One region of the Marinobacter sp. VGCF2001 genome, then DNA from elsewhere that is predicted to be linked to it. Evidence: predicted binding sites of a transcription regulator. Region 1 holds the regulator's gene; each other region holds the start of a gene.
The links. The regulator FliA, encoded in region 1, starts transcription of late flagellar genes. The targets are predictions, from matches to a motif close to CTAAAGTTTNNNNNNNNNNNGCCGNTAA.
Positions count from the first base shown of each region.

Region 2: a site for FliA is predicted at 5,023-5,050, ahead of ACP2AU_RS12080 (flagellar protein MotY). Genes of this name have one in related genera too.
Region 3: a site for FliA is predicted at 5,957-5,984, ahead of ACP2AU_RS12190 (methyl-accepting chemotaxis protein). Genes of this name have one in related genera too.

Region 1 is NZ_JBNFVX010000001.1:601,196-609,324, forward strand. It holds gene ACP2AU_RS02800 (chemotaxis protein CheW) at 1-1,878, opposite strand, end outside; gene ACP2AU_RS02805 (protein phosphatase CheZ) at 1,897-2,682, opposite strand; gene cheY (chemotaxis response regulator CheY) at 2,704-3,087, opposite strand; gene ACP2AU_RS02815 (RNA polymerase sigma factor FliA) at 3,242-3,985, opposite strand; gene ACP2AU_RS02820 (MinD/ParA family protein) at 4,018-4,830, opposite strand; gene flhF (flagellar biosynthesis protein FlhF) at 4,901-6,196, opposite strand; gene flhA (flagellar biosynthesis protein FlhA) at 6,252-8,129, opposite strand, start outside.
Region 2 is NZ_JBNFVX010000012.1:26,835-34,963, forward strand. It holds gene rdgC (recombination-associated protein RdgC) at 1-136, shown strand, start outside; gene ACP2AU_RS12070 (GNAT family N-acetyltransferase) at 150-2,897, opposite strand; gene ACP2AU_RS12075 (histone deacetylase family protein) at 3,101-4,027, shown strand; gene ACP2AU_RS12080 (flagellar protein MotY) at 4,053-4,982, opposite strand; gene pyrC (dihydroorotase) at 5,140-6,171, shown strand; gene rnt (ribonuclease T) at 6,209-6,874, shown strand; gene ACP2AU_RS12095 (SDR family oxidoreductase) at 6,928-8,129, opposite strand, start outside.
Region 3 is NZ_JBNFVX010000012.1:57,725-65,853, reverse strand. It holds gene ACP2AU_RS12220 (FecR domain-containing protein) at 1-964, opposite strand, end outside; gene ACP2AU_RS12215 (response regulator transcription factor) at 957-1,685, opposite strand; gene ACP2AU_RS12210 (DNA topoisomerase III) at 1,798-3,966, opposite strand; gene ACP2AU_RS12205 (BolA family protein) at 4,102-4,458, shown strand; gene ACP2AU_RS12200 (L-threonylcarbamoyladenylate synthase) at 4,455-5,078, shown strand; gene ACP2AU_RS12195 (hypothetical protein) at 5,099-5,758, opposite strand; gene ACP2AU_RS12190 (methyl-accepting chemotaxis protein) at 6,027-7,643, shown strand; gene ACP2AU_RS12185 (MBL fold metallo-hydrolase) at 7,667-8,129, opposite strand, start outside.

The sequences.
Region 1 (8,129 bases):
GAACAGCGGGAAGACTTTCTCACGCACAACGATGCATTCTTTGCCATCAACAATGTTGGTTTTGGTCAGGTCCAGATGGAAAATTTCGACCACGTTCACCAGTGGCAATGCAAACGACTGATCGCCCAGCATGATCATCAGCGTCGGCATGATCGCCAGGGTCAGCGGCACTTTGATGATGATGCTGGTGCCCTTGCCCTTGTCAGACATGATATTGATCTGGCCATTTAACTGGCCGATCTTGGTTTTCACCACATCCATGCCGACACCCCGGCCGGAAACGTCTGAAATCTGTTCTTTCGTCGAAAAGCCGGCGGCAAAAATCAGGTTAAAACATTCGTTGTCGGTCAGTCGGTCTGCGGCATCCTGGTCAAACAGCCCCTTATCCACGGCCTTTTGACGCAGGACGTTGGGGTCCATTCCAGCGCCATCGTCTACGATCGACAGCAAAATGTGGTCCCCCTCCTGCTCTGCCGAGAGGGTCACTGTTCCGGCTCGCGGCTTGCCTGCGGCCTCACGGACATCCGGCGCTTCCACACCATGGTCAACGGAGTTTCGGACCAGATGCACGAGCGGATCAGCCAGGGCCTCAACGAGGTTTTTGTCCAGATCCGTTTCTTCGCCGTGCATGACCAGATTAACTTCTTTCTTCATGCTGCGGGCAAGGTCGCGGACAACCCGGGGGAAGCGGCCAAATACTTTCTTGATCGGCTGCATCCGCGTTTGCATCACAGCCGACTGCAAATCGGTGGTCACCACATCGAGATTGGCAACCGCTTTGTGCATATGTTCGTCTTCGCTTTCGGACCCCAGGCGCTGCAAACGGTTACGCACCAGCACCAGCTCACCGACCATATTCATGATGTCGTCAAGCCGCTTGGTATCCACGCGTACCGTCGTTTCTCCGGCAGGCGCAGCCTCCCGGGCGGGCGCGGGCGCCGGGGCAGATTTGGCGGCCGCTTTTTTATCGGCAGCAGGATCGGCTTTCTTTGGCTCGGGCCTGGATTTGGGCTCGGCTTTGGCAGCAACAGCCGGGTGTTCCGGCTGATGCCCGGCCGGGGTAGCACTCGGGCCAGCACCTTTGCCGTGGAGTTCGTCCAGCAGGTTTTCGAACTCGTCGTCGGAAATCAGATCCGCATTCCCGGAGGCAGCTTCGGAAGCGCTGCCCGGCGACTCTGCGGCCGGCGTCGATTCCTCTTCCACTGGAGCAGCCGAGAACTGACCTTTGCCGTGGAGCTGATCGAGCAGCGCCTCAAATTCATCATCAGTGATTTCGTCACTATCGGACTGGCTGCCGGTATCCGCTGGAGTGCTGGCGGATTCACTTGCTGCGGGTGTCTGGCCGTCGGATTTCTCGTCTGCCAATGCATCCAGCAACTGCTCGAATTCCTCGTCGGTGATATCGCCCTGGTCAGCGGCAGCAGTGCTTTCAGGCTCGGCTTCAGAGGCTTTTTCCGGTGAGGCATCGGCCTCCGGGGCATCGTCTGCCTCAGGTTTGGCCAGGTCGTTGAGGGCTGCGATCAGTTCATCCGGGGCAGGCGTTGGCTCCTCGCGGTTGCGAACTTCCTCGAACATGGCATTCACGTGGTCCAGCGCTTCCAAAACCACATCCATGAGATCCGAGGTGACCGTACGCTTGTGATTACGGAGGATATCGAACACGTTCTCCGCAGAGTGGCAGCAATTAACCAGCGCCTCCAGTTGCAGAAAACCAGCGCCGCCCTTGACGGTATGGAAGCCACGGAAAATGGCGTTCAGCAGATCGCTGTCGTCAGGATGCTGCTCCAGGTCCACCAGCTGCTCCGACAACTTTTCGAGTATCTCGCCGGCTTCAACCAGGAAGTCCTGCAGGATCTCTTCATCAGCATCTAACGCCATGCGTCACCCTCTTTATTATCAGAATCCGAGACTGGACAGCAGATCGTCTACGTCGTCCTGCCCCGAAACTACATCTTCCCGTTCTTCAGCCTTGATCTGGGGGCCCACCCCTTTCTCGGCCGATTCTTCGTTTTCTTCAATCTGGTGAACCGTGCCGGTCAACTGATCCACGTGACTGGCCATCACAACCAGACTGAGAAGGTTGTCTTCCACTTCCTTCACCAGAGCGGTGACTTTCTGGATAACCTGTCCGGTAAGATCCTGAAAATCCTGGGCAAGCAGAATTTCTGACAAATTCTGGTAAAGGTTGTCAGAATCCGAGCTCAGACTGACGAAGAATTTATCGATACGGCCGTACAACTCCCGGAACTCTGCCGGTTCCATCTCGCGTCGGCGCAGCCTCTGCCATTCATCCCGCAGGACCACAGCCTCGTCCCGCATGGCATGGGCCACTGGCATACTTTCCTCCACCAGATCCATGGTCCGGTTCGCCGCCTGCCCGGTCATCTGTACGACGTAGGCCAGGCGATCCGAGGCATCGCTCATTTTCGACAATGCCTCTTTCTGCTCGGCATTGCGCGGGTCTATCTGAAAATTCCGGATTGCCTCATGGAGGCTGCGAGTCAGTCGCCCCACTTCCCGGTACAGACTTTGATCCCGAACCTCACCGAGTTCATTGATCAGAGTCATCGCCTCAGCATAATTCCCGGCGTTAACGTTCTCGACCAGGTCGGCAGCCTGCTTCTGCAGCTTCTCAGCCACCTCAGGATCAAGGCTCTGATGGTTCTGTTTGCTATCACTCATGACGAGCCATCCGACCTCTGGTTACTGGATTCGTTCGAAGATTTTCTCGATCTTTTCCTTGAGTACGGCTGCCGTGAAGGGCTTGACCACATAACCGTTCACCCCGGCCTGGGCCGCGGCGACAATCTGGTCCCGCTTGGCTTCCGCTGTCACCATGAGGACTGGCAGGCTCTTCAGATTTTCATCAGCCCTGACCGCTTTGAGCAAGTCAAAACCCGACATACCGGGCATATTCCAGTCCGTCACCAGGAAGTCGTACTTTCCACTTTTGAGCATGGGTAACGCCGTGTTGCCATCGTCAGCTTCATCCGTGTTAGTGAAGCCAAGATCTCGAAGCAGGTTCTTGATGATTCGTCGCATCGTGGAAAAATCATCCACGATGAGGATTTTCATATTTTTGTCCAATGGGACCTCCAGTCAGTAACACCCGGAATTCATTCAGCCTTTTGAAAGTCTAGCAGGCTGCTACCTTAACCGCTTATTGTGTGGCGTTTGCGCACGTTGTAAAGCACCGGTTACCAAAAGCTACACAGCGAACAGGAACACTGCGCTTTGTCCGTCAGGCTTTGCCATCATCCTGCCAATCGGATAGCCGACCGCGCAGGCGCAGTGCTGCCTGGCTATGAATCTGACTCACCCGGCTCTCGCTGACCCCCAGCACCGCCCCGATTTCCTTCAGGTTCAGCTCTTCCTGATAATAAAGGCTCAATACAAGCTTTTCCCGCTCAGGCAGTTGCTCAATGGCTTCCGCAAGACTCCGCTGAAACGCACCGGACGCAATCCCGTCGAGGGGATTATCACTGCTCTCCGCTTCTTCTATCGGCAGCTCACCGGATTCATTGAGCTCATCGAGGCTAAAAAGTCGGCCACTGTTGGCGTCCGCCAGGGACGCGTAGTATTCGTCGAGGCCGGTACCCAGCTCCTCGGCTACCTCGGCGTCCTGGGCCTCGCGCCCGGTACGGTCTTCTACGGCCTTGATAGCGCTGGCAATACGCCGGGAATTACGGTGCACGGAACGGGGCACCCAGTCGCCTTTGCGGATTTCATCCACCATGGCGCCACGTATACGGATACCGGCATAGGTTTCAAAGGTTGCGCCCTTGCCCGAGGTGTATCGCTGTGCCGCCTCCAGCAACCCGATCATGCCGGCTTGCATGAGGTCTTCCAGCTGGACAGACGCAGGCAGCCTGGCCATCAGATGAAGGGCGATTTTCTTGACCAGTGGCGCATGCTCTTCAATCAGATCAGAAGGATTGGCAGCACCAGCGTGATGGTAAATTCCCAGATTTTTCGCCAATGTCATGTATCCGGTTTTCTTGTAGGACTGGATTCAGATCAGACTTCGACGAGCCGTTCCACGAAAAACTCCAGGTGGCCACGGGGGGACGACGGTAACGGCCAGCTGTCCACCTTTTCAGCCAACGCCCGGAGGGCGATGGAAGCTTTCGCCCGCGGGTAGGCATCCAGCACGGCTTTCTGCCTTTGAACCGCTTTCTTGACGGCCTCGTCGTAAGGCACGATACCCACGTATTGTAGTGCCACATCCAGAAAACGCTCGGTGACCCGGGTCAGTTTTTCAAAGAGATGACGCCCTTCCTGCTCGTTACGGACCTGGTTTGCCAGGATGCGGAAACGGTTGGTGCCATAGTCCCGGTTCATCAGCTTGATCAGAGCGTAGGCATCGGTAATTGATGTGGGCTCATCACAGACCACCAGCAGAAGCTCCTGGGAGGCCCTGAGAAAACTGACCACCGACTCCGAAATGCCGGCCGCGGTATCTACGATCAGGACGTCGATCTGGTCTCCCAGTTCGCTGAACGCGTTGATCAGCCCCGCGTGCTCCATGGCACTGAGCTGGGTCATGCGCTGGGTTCCGGACGATGCGGGCACGATTTTGATGCCACCAGGACCATTTACCAGCACTTCCTTGAGGTCGCAGTCGCCGTTCAGGACATCCTGGAGATTGCGATTGGCGGTGATGCCGAGCAAAACATCGATATTGGCAAGGCCCAGGTCCGCATCCAGCAAGACCACCCGCCGCCCCTTCTGAGCAAGGGCGATACCGAGGTTGACCGAAACGTTGCTCTTACCGACACCGCCTTTGCCGCCGGAAACCGCAATCACCTGAACCGGATGTGGTCTGCTCATACTGTTATCAGTCTCTCACTACGTTCTTGGTCGGGCACGAGGCCGATGTTGTGTCGGTTGCCAGCATAACTCAGGCGCCTTCTGCAATGGCCTCGGCACCCTGTACCGTCCTGAGCCGTTCGACACCCAGGCGAACCAGCGGAACCGCTGACGCACGGTGAAGATCCTCGGGTATTTTCTGGCCGTCTGTATACCAGGCTACCGCCAAACTGGTTTCCATAACGAAACCCAACGCCTCGCCCAGTGTTAGCGCCTCATCGATCTTGGTGATGATGCAGCCTGCAAGATCCGCCATCTTATAGCAATGCCAGACGGATTTCATGATGCGTGGCTGACTGGTCGCCGAGACCACCAGATGCGTACGGATATTGTGGTCGCAGCGGGCGAGATCTGCCAACTGTTCCTGATACCCCCGGTCGGCACTGGTCAGGCCGGCAGTATCGATGAGCACCAGATGGCGATCGGAAAGCTCTCCCAGGATATCGTCGAGCGTATGGCTTTCATCAACCACACGGACCGGCACATTCAGAATACGGCCGAACACGAACAACTGTTCATGGGCGGCAACCCGATAACGATCGGTGGTTACCAACGCCAGGGAATCAGCCCCATGTTCGAGGACGTAACGAGCCGCCAATTTGCCAATGGTCGTGGTTTTTCCGGAACCGGTGGGCCCGACCAAAGCATAGATGCCGCCAGCCTCCAACCAGTCCTCCCGGCCAGTGCGCACACCGGTGGCAAGCATTTTCAGTGACTGCTTCCAGCCATCCTCCAACCGCCCCGTGCGATGCCTGCGGGCAAGCGAACCAGACAGGTCTGCCCCCAGACCAAACTCCTGCAACCGCTCGGCCAACCGCTGCTGAACCGGATTACACCCTGGCTCCGACGGTTGGGCAGGGGCAGTGCGGCCACTCACCAGGTCGCGCAGCGAACTGATTTCCGCACGCATACTCGCTAACTCGTCAGCGTAACCGCCGGCACCGGCATCGGCCTGGCTTTCCGCCTTCGCATCAGAGAGCAGCGACGAAAAGTCGGCAGCGTCAACGGCGTCGGCCTGCGGAGTACCGCCGCCCGCCCGCTTTTCCCGGACCTCGCGAATGCGACTCCTGGAACGGTTGAGCTCGGCCTCCAACTGGCGATGCTGGTCGGCTTGCATTTCCGCCAGGCGTGAACCGTTAGTCGCGTCTACGGCTTTATCGCCCAAACGCTGGCGCGCCATGTTTTCGTCGTAGTCGAGCGCTGTCACGATTTCGACACCGCCATCTACCCGGCGATTAGACAGAATAACGGCATCCGGCCCCATTTCATGACTTACCTGCTTGAGAGCCTCTGCCATGGATTGTGCAAAAAACCGTTTTACTTTCATGCTATTTCATCCTCCCGCCGGCAAACCCGTTGGTTTCCCGTGATACTCCGCCGGCTTATTGACCGACCGAGGCGACTATCGTGATCTGTTTGTTATCCGGGATTTCCTGGTACGAGAGCACGTGCAAGCGCTCTACTCCATAGCTGGCAAACTTCGCCAGCACTGGCCGCAAGGGCCCGGAAACCAGCAGGATGGCTGGCTTGCCGAGCATCTCCTGGCGCTGCACGCTGTCTTGTAAGGAGCGCTGCAACTTTTCCACCATATTGGGCTCGAGTACCAGACCGATGTCATCCTGACCGCCGGATTGTTGACTCTGTTGAACAGACTTCAGCAATAACTGTTCCAAGTCTGGGTCGAGGGTAATCACAGGGATTTCGGCATCGTTTCCGCAGATACTCTGAACAATCATCCTCCGCAAAGCCTGGCGAGCCACGGTGGTCAGCAGTTTCGGGTCCTGGGTACGGGGATGCACGTTCACAATAGCCTCGGCAATCGAGCGCATATCCCGAACCGGCACTTCCTCTTTCAAAAGGTTCTGCAAAACCTTCAGCAGAATGCTGATAGAAATAGTGGTCGGCACCAGCTCCTCGGCCAGCTTGGGCGAGATCTTCTCCAGCTGATCCAGCCATTTCTGGGCCTCTTCATGGCCAATCAGCTCATGGGCGTGTTTCTGCAGGATCTGGTTCAGATGGGTGGCCACAACGGTGCTGGCATCGACGACGGTGTAGCCAAGCGTCTGGGCCTGGTCCTTCTTGTCGGACTCAATCCAGATCGCGTCCAGACCGAAGGCCGGATCTTTACCGGCTATACCTTCGACTTTGCCAAACACCTGCCCTGGATCGATCGCCAATTCCCGCTCGGGATGAATCTCGGCCTCCGCAATGGTTACGCCCATCAACGTGATCCGGTAAACGTTTGGCATCAGGTCCAGGTTGTCACGAATATGTACCGAGGGCATCAGAAAGCCGAGATCCTGAGACAGCTTCTTGCGCACCCCTTTTATCCGACTCAGCAGCTGCCCCCCCTGGGATTTATCCACCAGCGGAATCAACCGATAACCCACTTCCAGCCCGACGATATCGACCGTTGCAACATCATCCCAGCCCAGTTCCCGGGTCTCACCTGGCGCCGGCAAGGCCTGCCCCTCGCCGCCCTGTCTGTCCGGCGAGATTTCAACACCCTGCCGGGCAGCACCACCGGACATACCTCCGTGACCGACAAAACCACCCTCCTCTTCAATGGTTTGCTGTCGCTTCTGCCAGATAAACCAGGCGGCAACCGCCGCCATCGCGCCAAGACCGAGAAATGCAACGTGGGGCATACCGGGAATCAGGCCCAGAAGTATCAGAATACCGGCTGCGATCCCCAGCGCCTTGGGTGCACTGAACATTTGCTGGATAATCTGCCCGCCCATGTCCTGGCTGGATGTCACCCGCGTAACCATGATCGCCGCCGAGGTGGAAAGCAGCAGCGACGGAATCTGCGCCACCAAGCCGTCACCGATGGTGAGCAAGGCATAACGTTCCATCGCCAAGCCAAAATCCAGCCCGTGCTGCAACATACCGATGGCAACGCCACCCACAATATTGATCGCCAGAATCAGCAAACCCGCAACGGCATCGCCTTTCACAAACTTTGAGGCACCGTCCATAGAGCCGTAGAAGTCTGCCTCCTGGGCGATTTCCGAGCGCCGGGCCTTGGCATCCTCCTGATTGATCAGGCCGGCGTTCAAATCCGCATCGATGGCCATCTGTTTACCGGGCATGGCGTCAAGCGTAAAGCGTGCGCTGACTTCAGAAACCCGGCCGGCACCTTTGGTGACCACCAGGAAGTTAATAATCATCAGAATCGCAAACACCACCAGGCCGACCGCATAGTTTCCGCCAATCAATACGGCCCCGAAGGATTCGATCACCTTACCGGCAGCATCCCC
Region 2 (8,129 bases), on a different contig from region 1:
CGACGTCGATGCCGACGACGCGCTGGCCAAGTTCGATGCCGCGTTCTCCATCATGACCCTCGAGCTCTCCCGCCTGATCCCCGGGCTATTGGAAGCCCTGGGCGGAGAGGACCGCTCCGCCATCGTCGAAGAATAATCAGCGTGTGGGCCTACAGGTGCCCACCTTTGCCCAGCCGCTCCTTCTGCCAGTCTTTCTTCGGCTCGTTCAGCACGAGCCGAAGATCCATTACTTCTTCCTCGGGATTGTATTTGATCTCAAAACCAAGATGCTCGGCCAGCTGCAGCATGGGCCGGTTATCCGGCAGCACATTGCCAATCATTTCCATGGTGCCGCCAGCCCGGCAGTAATCGATCATCTTCTGCATCAGGGCCACACCCAGACCCTCGCCTTTCATACGGTCATCCACCATGACCGCAAATTCACAGCGCAGGTTGTCTGCGTCTGTCCAGGTACGCACCGTCCCCAGAGTTTCCTCACCTTCGCCGTCTTCCCGGGGCGCGTTCGCGATGAAGACCATCTCCCGGTCGTAATCGATCTGCACCATCTGCGCCACGTCTTCACGGGAAAAATGCTTCCGGTACTGGAAGAAACGATAGCGGATAGACTCCGGTGATTGATGCTCGTGGAACAGCCGGTGAGCCGGTTCGTCCTGGGCCAGAACCGGCCGGATAATTACGCGCCGGCCGGATTTTGGCAGCACCAGCCATTCTTCAAGCTCCCGCGGATAGGGCTGGATAATCGGCTTGACGGGCTGGCCTTCCAGGTCGATGGAGATGTTCACGGCCACCGCGCCCTGCTCGTTGAACAATAAAGGAGAGATTTCCAGGCCCTTGATTTCCGGAATATCGATCACGATCTGGGAGAGCGTGACCAGAGTCTCCGAGACCGCCCGGATGTCTTCTTCAGGCTTCAGGCTATGCTCCTTGAGCAGTTTGTACATATACGTTCGCCGTAACAGCTCCCGGGCCAGCACCATGTTCAGGGGCGGCAGGGCAATCTGGCGATCGGTCATGATGTTGATCTGGGCACCGGCGGCACCGCACACCACGAGTGGCCCGAATACCTCATCCCGGGTAATGCCCACACTGAATTCAATGCCCCCGACATGCTGGTACGAGCGCTGCACCGCAAACCCCAGAAAACCACTTTCCGGGAAGTGCTCACGGTATTCCTCCATCAGAAACCGGCAACTGTCGATGATTACCTGCTCACTGTTGAGCTTCTTGACGGTGCCCTTATAGCGGCGTTGTGTCGGGCTCAGATCGAGAAACGGGTGGCAAACGTCCTCATGGATGACGGTCACATCAATGGGCCGGCGCTCCACCGCAAAGACCTCCAGCACCTCTTCCACATCATCGCAGTAACCGGTTTCAATGGTGTTGATGCCGTAGTCGCCGATGACCTGCCGCGCTTCGCGATTCGACAAATGCCGGCGACCATCCCTGAGGGCTCTGGCCACCAGTTTGCGGGTGTTGGCGCGATCGGAAAAGTGATCGGTAAACGATTCCGGGGTTTCAGTCAGCAGGCGCTGGATACGCTGATGCCGCACGTGCTGCATAAACGCCATCACCGCTTTCTCCGGGTTAAAGAACGACGGCAAACCCGCCCGGTAGAATTCTTCCCGGGAATCCATCACCGTGCTCTGCCCCAGCCAGCAGGTGAAAATATTGAGCCGCGTGCCTTTTGATGCCTGAACCACGGCATCGGCAATCTGCAGGCTGTCTTCGATCAGCGTGGGTGCATACATCACCAGGACGTTTGCCACATTCGGGTCTTTCGCCAGAATCTTGATGGCTTTGCCGTACAATTCCGGCGTGGCATCGTAGTTCAGGTCAATCGGGTTCTTCCGGGTCCAGTAGGGTGGTAACAACTCGCCCAGGTTCTTGACCGTCGTATCAGAAAGCTCCGCCAGCTCACCGCCCAGATCCGCCAGACGGTCTACCGCAAGTACGCCGGGGCCAACCCCGTTCGCCATGATCGCCAGAGACTCACGCCGCAGCGGGCGCATTCGGGTCAGGGTTTCCAGGGCATCAAACATCTGCCCGAGACCATCCACGCGCAACACACCGGCGCGCTGAAGCATGGCATCGTATATCGGATCACTCCGCTTGATGCCTGCCGGCAACTGATGCTGAAACCACTCGGATTCCGGCACCCGGCCGGACTTGACCGCAATCACCGGCTTGGTGCGGGACGCCACACGCACAGCCGACATGAACCGGCGCGGATTGGGTATGTTCTCGATATGCAGCAGAATGGCACGGGTCTGGGTATCCTGGGCGAGGTAATCGATCAGGTCATCATGATCAATGTCCATGCCATCGCCCAGGGTCAGGAAATAAGAGAAACCCACGCCTCTGGCAAAGGCCCAGTCCAGCACCGAGCTGGCAATGGTGCCGGACTGCCCGACAAACGCCACCCGGCCGGGAATCGCCCCCATGTGCGCGTAGGTGGCGTTCAGGTGCCTGGCCGGCACCATCAGGCCGATGGTGTTGGGCCCGAGCACCCGGATACCGGTTTCCCTGGCCGCATCCCGCACGGAGTACATCAGAGGCTGGCCGGTTTTACTGTGGGTACGGGACATACCACCGGTCATGACGATCGCCGTCCGCACCCCACACTCACCCAACTTGCGGATCATTTTCGGAACGGTATCCGGTGGAGTACAGATAATCGCAAGGTCCGGACTGAAATCCAGTTTCGAGACCTTGCGCACACAGGGCACCCCGTGCACGTTCTCGTAATCACTCTGGTTGACCACCACAAGCCGGCCAGGGTAACCGCCCCCCAGCAGGTTCCTTAACACCATCCCCCCCAGGTTATCGGCACGCTCCGATGCACCGATAACGGCAATGGATTCAGGATTGAACAGGCTTTCCAGATAGCGGGTGCTCAACGCGACTCTCCCAGTGTTGTGCGCGACAAAAACATACGGACGTCAATATGACGACTTTCTTATCAGTGTATACCTTATCTTAGGTAGCGATTTCATGATGTAAATCGACTAAGACGTTATTAGACCAAAGAAATACGACAGTCTTCGGTTATCCCTGATAACATGGATTGGATAATAAGCATATTCAGGTTCAGACATTACCCATGACCACGGCCTTTTTTTCTCACGATGACTGCATGAAACACAACATGGGCCCGGAGCATCCGGAGAGCCCCGAACGTCTTTTAAGCATTCTCGCCTACCTCGCCGACACCAATCTGCAACAGGAACTGGACTGGGTCCGGCCCGAGGAAATTACCCGGGATCAGTTGTTGACGGTGCATCCGGAAACCTATCTGCACCAGCTGGACCTGATGCAGCCCACTCGCGGCCGCGTGTTCACCGACCCGGACACCGCGATGATGCCAGACACACTCCGCGCGGCGAGACTGGCGGCCGGCGGCAACGTTCAGGCCGTGGATATGGTGATGAGCAGCCAGGTGACCAACGCCTTTGTCTGCGCACGTCCGCCCGGGCACCATGCCGAACGCGCCAAATCCATGGGCTTCTGCTTCTACAACAACATCGCACTGGCGGCGATGCGGGCACTCACCTTCCATCACCTGGAACGGGTTGCGATTATTGATTTCGATGTCCATCAGGGGAATGGCACCGTGGACATTGTCAGCGGCGACGAACGGATACTGATGTGCTCCAGTTTCCAGCACCCGTTCTATCCGCACTCGCACGTTCACCGGCAGGCCGATAATATTGTCAACGCGCCGATTGCGGCCGACTGTTCACCCGAAGAGTACCGCAAGACCGTTGAAGCGGCCTGGCTGAAGAAATTGCAGGATTTCCGGCCACAACTGGTGCTTATCTCGGCCGGCTTTGATGCCCACCGCCTGGACCCGATGGGCGAGCTGAATCTTGCGACCGAAGACTATCGCTGGTTAACAGAGATGCTGGTTAGTGTGGCGCACGACCATGCAAACGATCGCATCATTTCTACGCTGGAGGGGGGCTATCACCTGAAAGCTCTGGCCGAGGGCGTAACAGCGCATCTGGACGTTCTGAATTCGGTTTACTGAAAACCGGTGAGCGGGAGCCTTGCGGCTAGCCGGAAAACTCCCCGCCCCGACCATTGGCCTGCAACAATTCCGGCCGCTCGCCCTGGCGCTGCAGGCGAATGGTGGTTCGGCGATTGTCCGCAGGTCTGCGGGACACCGGATACTGATCACCATGGGCCCGCACCGTCAGCATATTCTCATCAATACCCTGCGACCGCAGATACTCGGCCACCACATTGGCCCGGTCTTCGGACAGTGCCCGATTATCAATCCGGCTGCCAATGCTGTCTGAGTGGCCGTCGACAAAGATACGCTCGACCGTACTGTCTGCCATGACATAGGCAAGAATGTTATCGAGCAAAGCCATATCTGCAGCCGATAGCCGGGTGCTGCCGCTGGCAAAAGGAATACGGCTACGGCGGATCTGGTCGAAATTAACGGGCAACAGGCTGGCGACACATCCGCGATAACCCGCGTAGGGCCCCGTAAAATTCACGTTCGATAATTGTACGCGAACCGGCTCGCCACTGTACTGTGCAGCACGGGTGAGGGTCGGCTGCATACCGCTGGACAGACCCCGGGCAATCAACACCGCTTCGCGATTACCCAAGCGAACCCCCCGGTCATTATCGGTAACCTGCACGGTTCCAATCGGATTGGGCGCCACACCCGGGCGCCAGGGCGGCGCTTCCACCACCAGACGACCCGGCCCCGGGCTCATCAAACGAAGCTCCGATTCCAGATAGAAGCGCAGGTCTTCGCCGGCCCGATGCCGGAGTACTGCCCGGCCATAGCCCGGAATGTCATGCACCAGGGAGCATTCAAAGACCGACTCGGACAGATACCACTGGCTGTTCTCAATCCCCGCCCCGTAACTGGATGACAACACCGGCGCCGAGGGTAATGACACCAACCCTGCTGTCGCCAGTATTTTCAGCAACCTGCGCTGTCTGAAGAACCAAAAAGGTGAAACCATAGGCCTGCCCTGTGGAGCCTTGAACCAGTGAACTCTTCAGTTAACGGCCATCGCTCCGGGAACTTGAGCGGCATTCGTTTCCGCAAGGTTAAAAACATCTGCTTTTCGCTTCTGATATAATCCGCAAAATTTTGTGCTGGCTTGCGGATTGCTTCTCATGACACGACAGATAACGATGACACGCCCCGACGATTGGCACCTGCACGTGCGGGACGGCGATATTCTCAACGACGTAGTGCCCGCGACAGCGGCCTCGTTCGGGCGGGCAATCATCATGCCCAACCTGGTGCCACCGGTGAGCGATGCCAACGCCGCACTGGCCTATCGCGACCGGATTCTGGCGGCTGCCGGCGAATCGGCTTTCCAGCCTTTGATGACCCTGTATCTGACCGAAAGCACCACACCGGAGACGATTCGAGAAGCCAGGACCGCAGGTGTCGTGGCCGCCAAGCTCTACCCCGCCGGTGCGACCACCAACTCCGCTTCCGGCGTTACCGACATCCGCAACATCTACCCGGTGCTCGAGGCCATGGCCGAATGCGGAATGTTGCTGCTGGTGCACGGCGAAGTCACAGACGCAGACATCGATATCTTCGACCGGGAAAAGGTTTTTCTGGAACGGGTGCTCGCTCCGACACTGGAAGCTTTTCCGGCGCTCAAAGTGGTTCTGGAACACATCACCACTGCCGACTCTGCGCAATTCGTCCGCCAGCACCAGGGCGGTAATCTCGGCGCCACACTGACCCCCCAGCACCTGATGTACAACCGTAACCATATGCTCGTAGGCGGCATCCGACCCCACCTGTATTGCCTGCCCATTCTCAAGCGCAACAAGCATCAGGAGGCACTGCGTGAGGCCGTCGCCAGCGGCGACCCGCGCTTTTTCCTCGGCACCGATTCGGCCCCGCACGCCAGAGACAAGAAAGAGGCGGCCTGCGGCTGCGCCGGCTGCTACTCGGCCTTCGGTGCCATCGGGCTGTACGCAGACATCTTTGAAGACCTGGGCATTCTGGACAAGCTGGAAGCTTTCGCCAGCCTGAACGGGGCCGATTTTTACGGTCTGCCGCGCAATACCGATACCATTACTCTCGTGCGGGAGCCCTGGACCATGCCCGAGCAGTTGCCTCTGGCCAGTGGCAGCATTGTGCCGTTAAAGGCCGGCGAAACCGTTAACTGGCGTCTGGCGTAAACCCTATTCATTCACCACCGCGAACATCGGAGTTCGAGTGTCAGAAGAAAACAAACAGCCCCACCCTTTATCCCAGCGCTTCCGTGGCTTCCTGCCAGTGGTGGTTGACGTGGAAACCGCAGGCTTCAATCCGGAACGGGATGCACTGCTGGAAATCGCCGCCGTGTTGCTGACCATGGATGACAATGGCCGGCTCCATCGAGGCGAAACCCACGTGCAGCAGATTGATCCCTTCGAGGGGGCCAACCTCGAGCAATCCGCTCTCGATTTTACCGGCATTGATCCCTGGAATCCGGAGCGTGAAGCGGTGCCCGAGCGGGAAGGCCTCAGCGAAATTTTCTCTCCCATCCGCAAGGCCGTTAAAGAACACGACTGCAAACGTGCGGTACTGGTGGGGCACAATGCTACGTTTGATCACAACTTTGTCTTCGCTGCGGCGTTACGGGCGGATATCAAACGCAATCCGTTCCACCCGTTCTCGACCTTCGACACCGCTACCCTGGCCGGCCTGGCCTATGGCCACACCGTTCTGGCGCAAGCGTGCAAACTGGCGGGCATTCCCTTCAGCAACAAGGAAGCCCACTCTGCGGCTTACGATGCGGAAAAAACCGCAGACCTGTTCTGCGGAATCGTCAACCGCTGGCAGGATCTGGGCGGCTTTCCGCCCCCGCCGGTCGAGATTGCCGAAGAGCCACAAGGCTGACAAACCGGAACAAAAAACCCGCCGAAGCGGGTTTTTTTCGTCCTTCCTGATGCTTACCAGTAGATTCCCCGCATAATCGCTGCGAACGCGACCTGCTCACTGGACACCTTCGGCTTTTCACCAGACTTACTTCCAGCCGCCGCCGGCGAATCCGGGAACATTCGGTAACCGGTATTCATCACGATTTCACCCATCTTCGGCGCCAGTGCATGGAGCACCTGGGCGAAAATGCCCAGCCGGGTTGCGATGCGCTTGGGCCGGTACACGATGGCGTCTGCCACCATCTGTGCCGCTTCATCCGGCGTCAGGGTGGGTACCGAATCGTAGATTTTGGTGGGCGCAATCATCGGCGTGGCCACCAACGGCATATTGATGGTGGTAAAGGTAAGGTTACGGTCAGACCACTCGGCAGCGGCACAGCGGCTGAACGCATCCAGTGCCGACTTGGACGCCACGTAGGCCGAGAAACGCGGCGCGTTGGTGAGTACACCAATCGACGAGATGTTTACCACGTGACCACGGCGCCGCTCGAGCATGGCCGGTGCAAACCCCATGATCAGGCGAACCGAGCCGAAATAGTTCAGCTGCATGGTGCGCTCAAAATCGTGGAAGCGATCAAACGACAGCGAAAGCGACCTGCGGATAGAGCGCCCTGCGTTATTGATCAGCACATCCACATGGCCATGATTATCCAGCACGGTCTTCACAAAACGATCACAGTCTTCCATATCGGAAAAGTCACACTGATAGGCGTGCACGTTTCCACCCCTGGCTTCCAGACTGGCCGCCACTTCGTCCAGGGTTTCCCGGGTTCGGGCACCAATCACCAGGATGGCACCGGCCTCAGCCAGTTTTTCGGCCGTTGCCAGGCCAATACCCGAGGTGGCCCCGGTCACAACACACACCTTGCCCTCAACCGTACCTCTGAGCGTGCGATCCTTGAACAGATCGGGGTCAAGGTTACGCTCCCAGTAATCCCAGATAACCGGCGCGTAGGAAGGCAGGCGCGGCACTTCAATATCTGTGCCCTTGAGCACCCGCTCCAGTTCCCGGGTATCAAAGCGGGTCGGGTAATTGATGAACGACATCACTGAAGGCGGAATCCCCATATCGTCAAGCACGGCGCTGGTGAGGCGCTTGACCGGGGGCAAGTTCTTGATGCTCTGGCGAATGAACGGCGGAATAAAACCGAACATCCGGGAATCGATACGCATGCCCATCCGGGGCGCGTGACCGGCCTCACAGAAGATATTGA
Region 3 (8,129 bases), on a different contig from region 1:
CTGTCACCTCATGGCTCTGAACCCAGGTGCCTGCGGCCTGATCAAAAATGTCGAGGCGATAACGCGGGTAGCCGGTGTTATCCCAGGTCATCTCGGCGGGCAGTCGTGTCAGAACCGGAGGTAAGGGAGCAATAGCGGGTGCCGGCGGAAGCTGGCGAATATTCACTGCACCGGCGTTGGTGGTCGAGATACTGGCGCCGTAGCCGGCGGGGATGCGGCGGGTATTGCCCGGCTGGCCAAAATCGACCACACCCTCACTTACCTGTACGCTGCTGCCATTGGCTGAGGCTTGCATGGCGAAGACCGTGCCGCGTACGGCGGCGACGGCTGAAGGGGTTTCGATTTCAAAGCGAGCACCGCCTTCGATGAGCGGGCGAACCCGGGTATGTACCTCTCCCCGCTGGAGGCGCAGCCGGGTATCAACCATGCCGGATTTTCCATACTGGGTCAGCCGGTTGAACATCAGTCGGGAATTCGGCGAAATGCGCAGTTCGGAGCCATCGGCAAGGGCAATGGTTGCTGACCCGGCACCGGCAAGTATCTCATCCCCCACCCGGATAGTGGAGGTCTCGGTGAGGGGTAGTTTCCGGCCATCCATGCCCGAAATCAACTGCACGTGCCCGGTCACGGAAATGACGCTGGCGGGCTCCGGTTGCCGCTTCAGCCAGTTTACCGGGATGCGCACAGTGTCGCCGGCAGAGAGCTCTGCGTTGCCCGCAAGGCCGTTGTAAGCCAGTAGCCGTTGGCCCGACATGGATTGGGAGAGCAGTGTCCGGGTCACGCTGGCGAGAGTGTCCCCGTCCCGTAAGGTGTATACCCATTCCTGAACGCTTTCCTGGGGGGTGGAAAGTGCTGCTCCCGAACCCCGCGTGATGGAGAGCTCTGCGATTGCTGTCGCCGGTACCAGTACCGACAGCAGCAGAACCGCCAGGTTTTTGAGAATGGCGCGCAAGGCTTCAGGCATGGGCAATGTGGTCTTGGGGGGTGTCGTTGATATCATCAGGCTTGATGGCTTCGAGCCGATAGCCACGCTGATAGATGGTCTTGATTCGAAATCCGTTTTCAGGATTCAGCCCAAGCCTTCTTCGGAGTCGGCTCATGTGGGTATCGACCGTGCGGGTATTGATATCCCGGGCCAGCCCCCAAACCCGCTCGAGCAGCATTTCCCGGGTCAGCAGGCGACCCTGGTTCTGGAACAGGAAAAAAGTCAGGTCGAAATCTTTATCGGTAAGTGCCAGAGGCTCGCGATGCAGGTGGATGGTGCGCTGGTGGGTATTGACCTCGAACGGGCCGAACACCAGGACTTCTTTTTCGCTTTCCGGGTTGCTGCGACGGGCCAGAGCATTAATGCGGGCCACCAGTTCCGCTGCACGCGCGGGCTTGGCAATGTAGTCGTCTGCGCCGGCATCAAGCGCGCGTACGATATCGGCCTCACTGTCGCGCTGGGTCAGAAACACCGCCGGGATGGCCCAGTTCAGTTGTGCCCGCACGCTCTCAAGCACCTCGATTCCGGTCATATCCGGAATCTGCCAGTCCAGAATGAGCAAGTCATAGCTGCGATGCAGCACGGCCCCCAGAAATGATTGGCCGGTAGAAAAGCTGTCGCAGTCGTGCCCCCGTTCAGACAGGATGGACCGAATGTGCTGCGCCTGTTCGTGTTCATCTTCCAGCAGAGCAATGCGCATTGAGCCAGAACCTCGATCATGTTGCCTGAGTGGTATGTCCTCGGGCAAAGTTACCTGATGTAACCCTGCCCATCCGATATTATCCCAAAAAAAGAGCGTTCATTCAGTATCGTTATGTAGAATTCCGTAAGTCCACAGCCGGTTTGCCGCTGTGGTCATCCACTGTTTGTCGGCAGCCGGGGAAATTGCTGCAGCCCCAGAACCAGCCTTTTTTACTTTTCCGCCTGACCAGAGGTGAAAAACAGGCCGGGCAGGGGACCGGTTTCTGGCTCGTGCCATCGGAGGGGGTGTGGTCTTCCAGTGGCCGGGTGCCTTTGCAGGCGGGGTAACGGGTGCAGGCAAAAAAGGCCCCGAACTTGCCCTCTCGTTCAACCATTGGGGCCCGGCACTTCGGGCAATGTATGGCGTTTTCTGCGGCTGATTTGTGGGCGGGACCGGTCTGCGGCGATCTGTCCATGAACCCGCGGATTTCGTGCTTCAATGCGTCCAGAAACGCTCTCGGGTCGTTCTCACCCCGGCGGATGCCTTCCAGTGTGGCCTCCCAGACGGCGGTGCGGTCTGGCGCCCGGATGGATTCCGGTAAGGCTGCGATCAGGGATTTGCCTTTCTCTGTAGCGCGAATGAAGCGTTTTTCGCGGCACAGGTAGTCCCGGCGGAAAAGCGTGTCGATGATTGCGGCTCGTGTGGCTTCGGTGCCCAGGCCGTCGGTTTCCCGCAAGGTTTTCCGAAGTTCCTTGTCTGCCACAAAGCGCGCGATGTTGGTCATCGCAGAGAGCAGTGTGGCATCGGTGAAATGCTGCGGTGGCTGGGTTTTACGTTCCCGGGTCTGTGCATGGCTGCATAGCACCGGTTCGTCTTTTTCAAGCCGCGGGAGTGGCGCTTTGTCAGGCTCCTGCCCGGATTCCCGTTTGCGAATTTCCAGCAACTTCCAGCCAGGTTGTGCGACTGCCGTTTCGGTCGCGCGAAAACGGTGATTTTGAATGGCGACCGTCAGTTTGCCCTCGCGATGCACGGCGTCTGGCGCGAACTGCATCAGATAAAACCGGCTGACCAGGTCGTAAACTTTTTGCTCGGCCTCCGACAGTTTACCGTTGGGCGCTGGCCGCACGGTGGGAATGATCGCGTGGTGGGCGTCCACCTTTTGGTCGTTCCAGGCGGCGGACTGGCGTTCTGTATCAGCGCTTTCACAAAATCCGGATAACTCCGGAGCCACCCGGCCGATGGCGCGTATCACCTGCGCCCGCTGGCTGAAATGTTCCTCCGGCAGGTACCGGCAATCAGACCTGGGGTAAGTGATTAACTGGTGGCGTTCATAAAGATTCTGGGCAGTATCGAGAACGTCCTTGGCGCCCATCCGGTACAACCGTCCGGCCTCAATCTGCAGTGCGGATAGGGACAGCGGCAGCGGTGGTGCTTCACTGCGATCCCGGAACCGGGCCTCGGCAACACGACCGGGGCGACCGCTGATCTCAGACACAATCTGCTCGGCAATGGAGCGGTCCAGAAGCCGGTTTTCATCGTCAAGATAGTCCTGGAATTCGTCTCCGGGCAGCCAGTGGGTGACGAACGGGGTGCCCTCCGCCCCGGGCTCTCCGGCATGAAAGGTGGCCTCAACCCGAAACCAGGGTTTCGACTGGAAATCCTCAATACTGTTGTCCCGCTCCACCACCAGCCCGAGAACCGGTGTCTGCACCCGGCCGACCGAATATACACCCTGTTCGCCCCGGGTCTGGTAGCTGAGCGTGTAGAACCTCGACAAATTGATGCCGTAGAGCCAGTCGGCCCGCTGACGTGCCAGGGCCGAGTGGGAGAGGGGCCGGAACTCCCGGTTGTCTCTGGGGGTCTGCACCGCGCGGGCGACCGCCTTCGGGGTGAGATCGTTGATCAGCACCCGCTTGACCGGGGCTTTGGCTTCCAGATAACGAAGCACTTCATCCACCAGCAGCTGGCCTTCACGATCCGGGTCGCCGGCGTGAATGATCAGGTCGGCCTTGCGTATCAGGGCTTCGAGTACTTTGAGTTGCTGGCGCACGCTGTCTTTCGGTACCAGCTGCCAGGGCTCCGGAAACAGCGGCAAGTCTTCAAGCCGCCACTTCTTCCAGGACGGGTGGTAACGGGCCGGCTCAGCTGGCTCCAGCAAGTGACCAATGCACCAGCTTACGGTCGCGGCGTCCGGCCCCTGTCCGCAGCGTATCCAGCCCTGGCCTTTTTCGTGGGGGCCAGGCAGTGCGGCGGCTATGGCGCGGGCCAGGCTTGGCTTTTCGGCGATGTACAGATGCATGGGTGTCGGGGGGTTGGTTGCTGGCAGGCGAATGTGTCGGTTTGGGGCTTTTGTGTCAAGGGCTTCGGGGTTTCGCGGCGTACTGTAGTAGACTGGGAAAATTGGTGGAGGCGGCCGTGAAGGAGTTAGTGAACGATGAAAGTACAGAACAGCATTGAAGAGAAGCTGGCCAGAGACTTTAACGCCAGCGTGATTTTGGTGGAAAACGAAAGCCATATGCATTCGGTGCCACCCAATTCTGAAACCCATTTCAAGGTAACGCTGGTGTCGGCGGATTTTGAGGGGCAGATAAAAGTGCGGCGTCACCAGACGATCTACAAGGTACTGGCGGATGAGCTGGCCGGCCCGGTGCATGCCCTGGCGTTACACCTTTATACGCCGGAAGAGTGGCAGGCCAGTGGTCTCGCGTCACCGGACTCCCCCAACTGCATGGGGGGGTCGAAAGGTGACTCTGCAATGGATAAGAAGCTTCAACAGGGAGCAAACGGATGAGCCAGTTTTTCCAGATTCACCCGGAAACACCGCAAAAACGCCTGATCAAGCAGGCGGTTGAAATTCTGCGCAAGGGCGGGGTGGTCGTTTATCCCACCGATTCGGGTTATGCCCTGGGGTGCCATCTTGGCGACAAGCAGGCGGCGGATCGCATCAAGCGGATTCGGCGCCTGGACGACAAGCACAACTTCACCCTGGTCTGCCGGGATCTGTCTGATATCGGTGTCTATGCCAAAGTGGACAACACGCAGTACCGCTTGCTGAAGAACTTTACGCCGGGCCCGTATACGTTCATTCTGGATGCAACCAGCGAGGTACCCCGGCGTTTGCTCCATCCGAAGCGTCGTTCCATCGGAATCCGGGTTCCGGACAACGAAATTGTCCGGGAGTTGCTGGGCGAGTTGGGCGAGCCGATCATGAGCAGCACCCTGATTCTCCCGGGCGAAACCGAGCCGTTAACCGATCCCTACGACATTCGCGAGACGCTGGGGCACGAACTCGACCTCGTTATCGATGGCGGATTCTGCGGCATGGAGGCTACCACGGTGGTCAATTTCACCGGTGATGTACCGGAAGTCACCAGAGTCGGCAAGGGCGACCCGGCGCCGTTTCAGGTCTGACCGGGCAGCCGACCCGGGCTTCAGGCCCGGGTGTTCAGGCTGAAAGCGTAGCGCTGTTGTGCCGTTATGGCGGTGTCTGTCGGCGCTGCCGTGCGGCGCATACTGTCGTAGCGGTGAATCACATCCTGAAGCCCGTTGAACTGCTGGTTTTCGCTGACCAGGGAGTCCAGCAGGGAATTGTTCACGCCGTAAGCCTGGTTGAGCTTGAGGGCGTTATCGACAAAATGCAGTGTCGGTTCGGTCACGCTCAGCCGTTTTAGCGCGTCGCCGAAGCCCCGGTTATTGGCGAGATCCTGTTGCATCTGTTCCCGCACCTGTTCAGGAAGTTTGCCCTCCAGTTGAAGGCCCCCCTGTTCATTTTTGCTTACGCTCAGCGCGGTTGCCGGGTGCACATTGTACTCGGCAAGCTTGTGCCGGAGGGTTTCCCGGACATAAGACAGATCCTGGGCAACGGTTTGTTTGTACTGGCTTAACGGTAGCTGGCGGATTTTCTGGCTGTGGGAGGAGGCATCCTGGCTGTGCGAGGGTGTGAATCGGTCGTCATTGCGGTTTGAAGATTCTGCAGCAGGCGGTTGGGTGTTGTTCATTTGCCCTTCGGGCGCCTCTGGCTGCGCTGCACGGTTGTCCATGGCTTGCTGAAAGCGTGTGCTGGCCTGTATCAGTGATGTCAGCAATGACATGGTTGCCTGGCTCCCTTTGAACGGAAAAACTTTGCCGGATGACACGGAATAATCCGCTACCGGAGTGCCCTAGCAGGTTTCAGGCCAATTCGGCGATGGCTTTGCCGGGAGTCCCCATGGCAAATGTCAAAAACTGCAAGGAGTGTTCCGCAGTCGATGCCAGGATGACCCAGGTCAGAAAAAAACTGATGCATATCTATAAAGTTATGCGTCAATTAGCCGTCACTACATCTTGGATGTAAAGCTCATCTCCAGTTGTCGGGGTAACATGAAAAAACAATACTCAATCCGGTTTCTACTGCTGGCAGCGCTGGCGGCGGCCTTCACGGTCATTCTGGTATTCACCGTGGTTTACAGTGCCCAGTCGCAGCGGGCCCACGTGGAGGAATACAGCCACAAATACGTGGATGGGCTGGCAAAGTCTTTTTTTGATGGTCTGAACACCATGATGGTGACCGGAACCATTAACAACCGTGATGTTCTGCGGGAAAAAGTCATGGCCCCGGACGATGTGCTGGATGTCCGGGTGATTCGCAGTGATCAGCTGAACGCGCTTTACGGAACAGGGAATGCCGACGAACAGCGCCGTGAGCCTCTGGACATGAAGGCGCTTGACGGCGAGCGAGTGGAACATTATTCGAAAAACGACGATGGCCGTATCTATACCCTCATTGAGCCCGTGGTGGCCAGCGCCAACTACCAGGGCGTGAACTGTCTGGGGTGCCATCAGGCCGAGGAGGGGGATGTGCTCGGGGCGATCCGGGTGGATTATTCCCTGGCGAAAAGCGATGCGAAACTGCAACAGCAGCTACTGGTCAGTGGCGGTACCCAGATCCTGATTTTTGCGGTTATTTTCCTGCTGACCATGGTGGTGCTGGGCCGCCTAGTGTTCTCGCGCCTGGCCCGTTTGCACGACCGGATGGACGAGATCTCCCGTAATTCAGACCTGTCCATTGAGTTGGAGGTAACCCGCAACGACGAAATCGGATCTGTTTCCCGTGCGTTCAACCGCATGGTTGCCAAAATCCGCGACAGTATGCATACCGTGATGGATAACGCAGAGCAGGTAGAGGCCGCTGCGCGCACCATTGCCGATAAAGCAGACACCACGGAGCGGGAAGTGCTGGCCCAGAAGGACAATACCGACCAGGTAGCCAGTGCCACCACCGAAATGGCCGCTTCAGCCGTGCAGGTGCGGGAAAACGCCGTCACCACGGCACGTAAATCGGCGGATACAGCCAGTTCGGCGGAAACGGGTGAGCAACTGGCGCGGAACGCGGTTCAGGGAATCGAGTCGCTCAATGCGGAAGTGCAGAACGGCGCCCAGCGTATTGAGCAGCTGGACCAGCGTACAATGGAAATGGCTTCACGACTTGAGCTGATATCGGAAATTGCCGACCAGACCAACCTGCTGGCCCTGAACGCGGCCATCGAAGCGGCCCGGGCAGGCGAGCAGGGCCGTGGCTTTGCGGTGGTTGCGGACGAAGTCCGGGCGCTTGCTTCCCGCACCCAAACTTCCACCGAAGAGATTCGTACCACCATTGAGGGCCTGAAAAAAGAGGTGGTGGATTGTGTGGGCACCATGCGCCACGCCTCTGAACTTGCCCAGCATCAGGTTGACTCCATTCTGAAAGTGGAAACCGAGCTTCAGACCATTGCCGCAGCCGTTCGGGAAATTACGGGCCTGAATGAGGAGATGGAGAGCGCGGCCAACGAGCAGAGTGAAGTGTCTGATTCCATCAATCAGAACGTCATTGAGATCAGCCGCTCGGCTGAGCAAACCTCAAGCGACGCTCAGGAGACCGCACAGATTGCCGGCGACCTGCTGGCAATGGCAGAAACCTTGCGGAAAACCATCGAGCAGTTCCGCCTGTCGCAGAGCTGAGAGCGCAGGAAAGACCGGGGCGTTCAGCCCCGGTGATCTGATACGAACGGGTTGCTGGCCCGTTCCCGGCCGAACGTCGACATCGGCCCGTGGCCGCAGATAAAGCTGACATCGTCTCCGAGTGGAAACAGCTTTTCCCGGATAGAATGAATCAGGGTGTTGTAATCGCCTTTCGGGAAATCCGTACGGCCAATCGAGCCATTGAACAGCACATCGCCCACCTGGGCCAGCTTTGATCCGCGATGAAAAAACACGACATGGCCCGGCGTATGGCCTGGCGTGTGGAGTACTTCCAGGGTTTCATTGCCTACCGCCACGGTGTCGCCATCTTCCAGCCAGCGGTTGGGCGTAAACACCTCCGGCGCCGGAAAACCGAACATCTGTGCCTGCATGGCCAGCCCCTGAATCCAGAAGTTATCCTCGATGTGTGGCCCCTCAATGGGCAGCCCGGCGGATTTGGCCAACTCCGCCGTGCCGCCGGCGTGG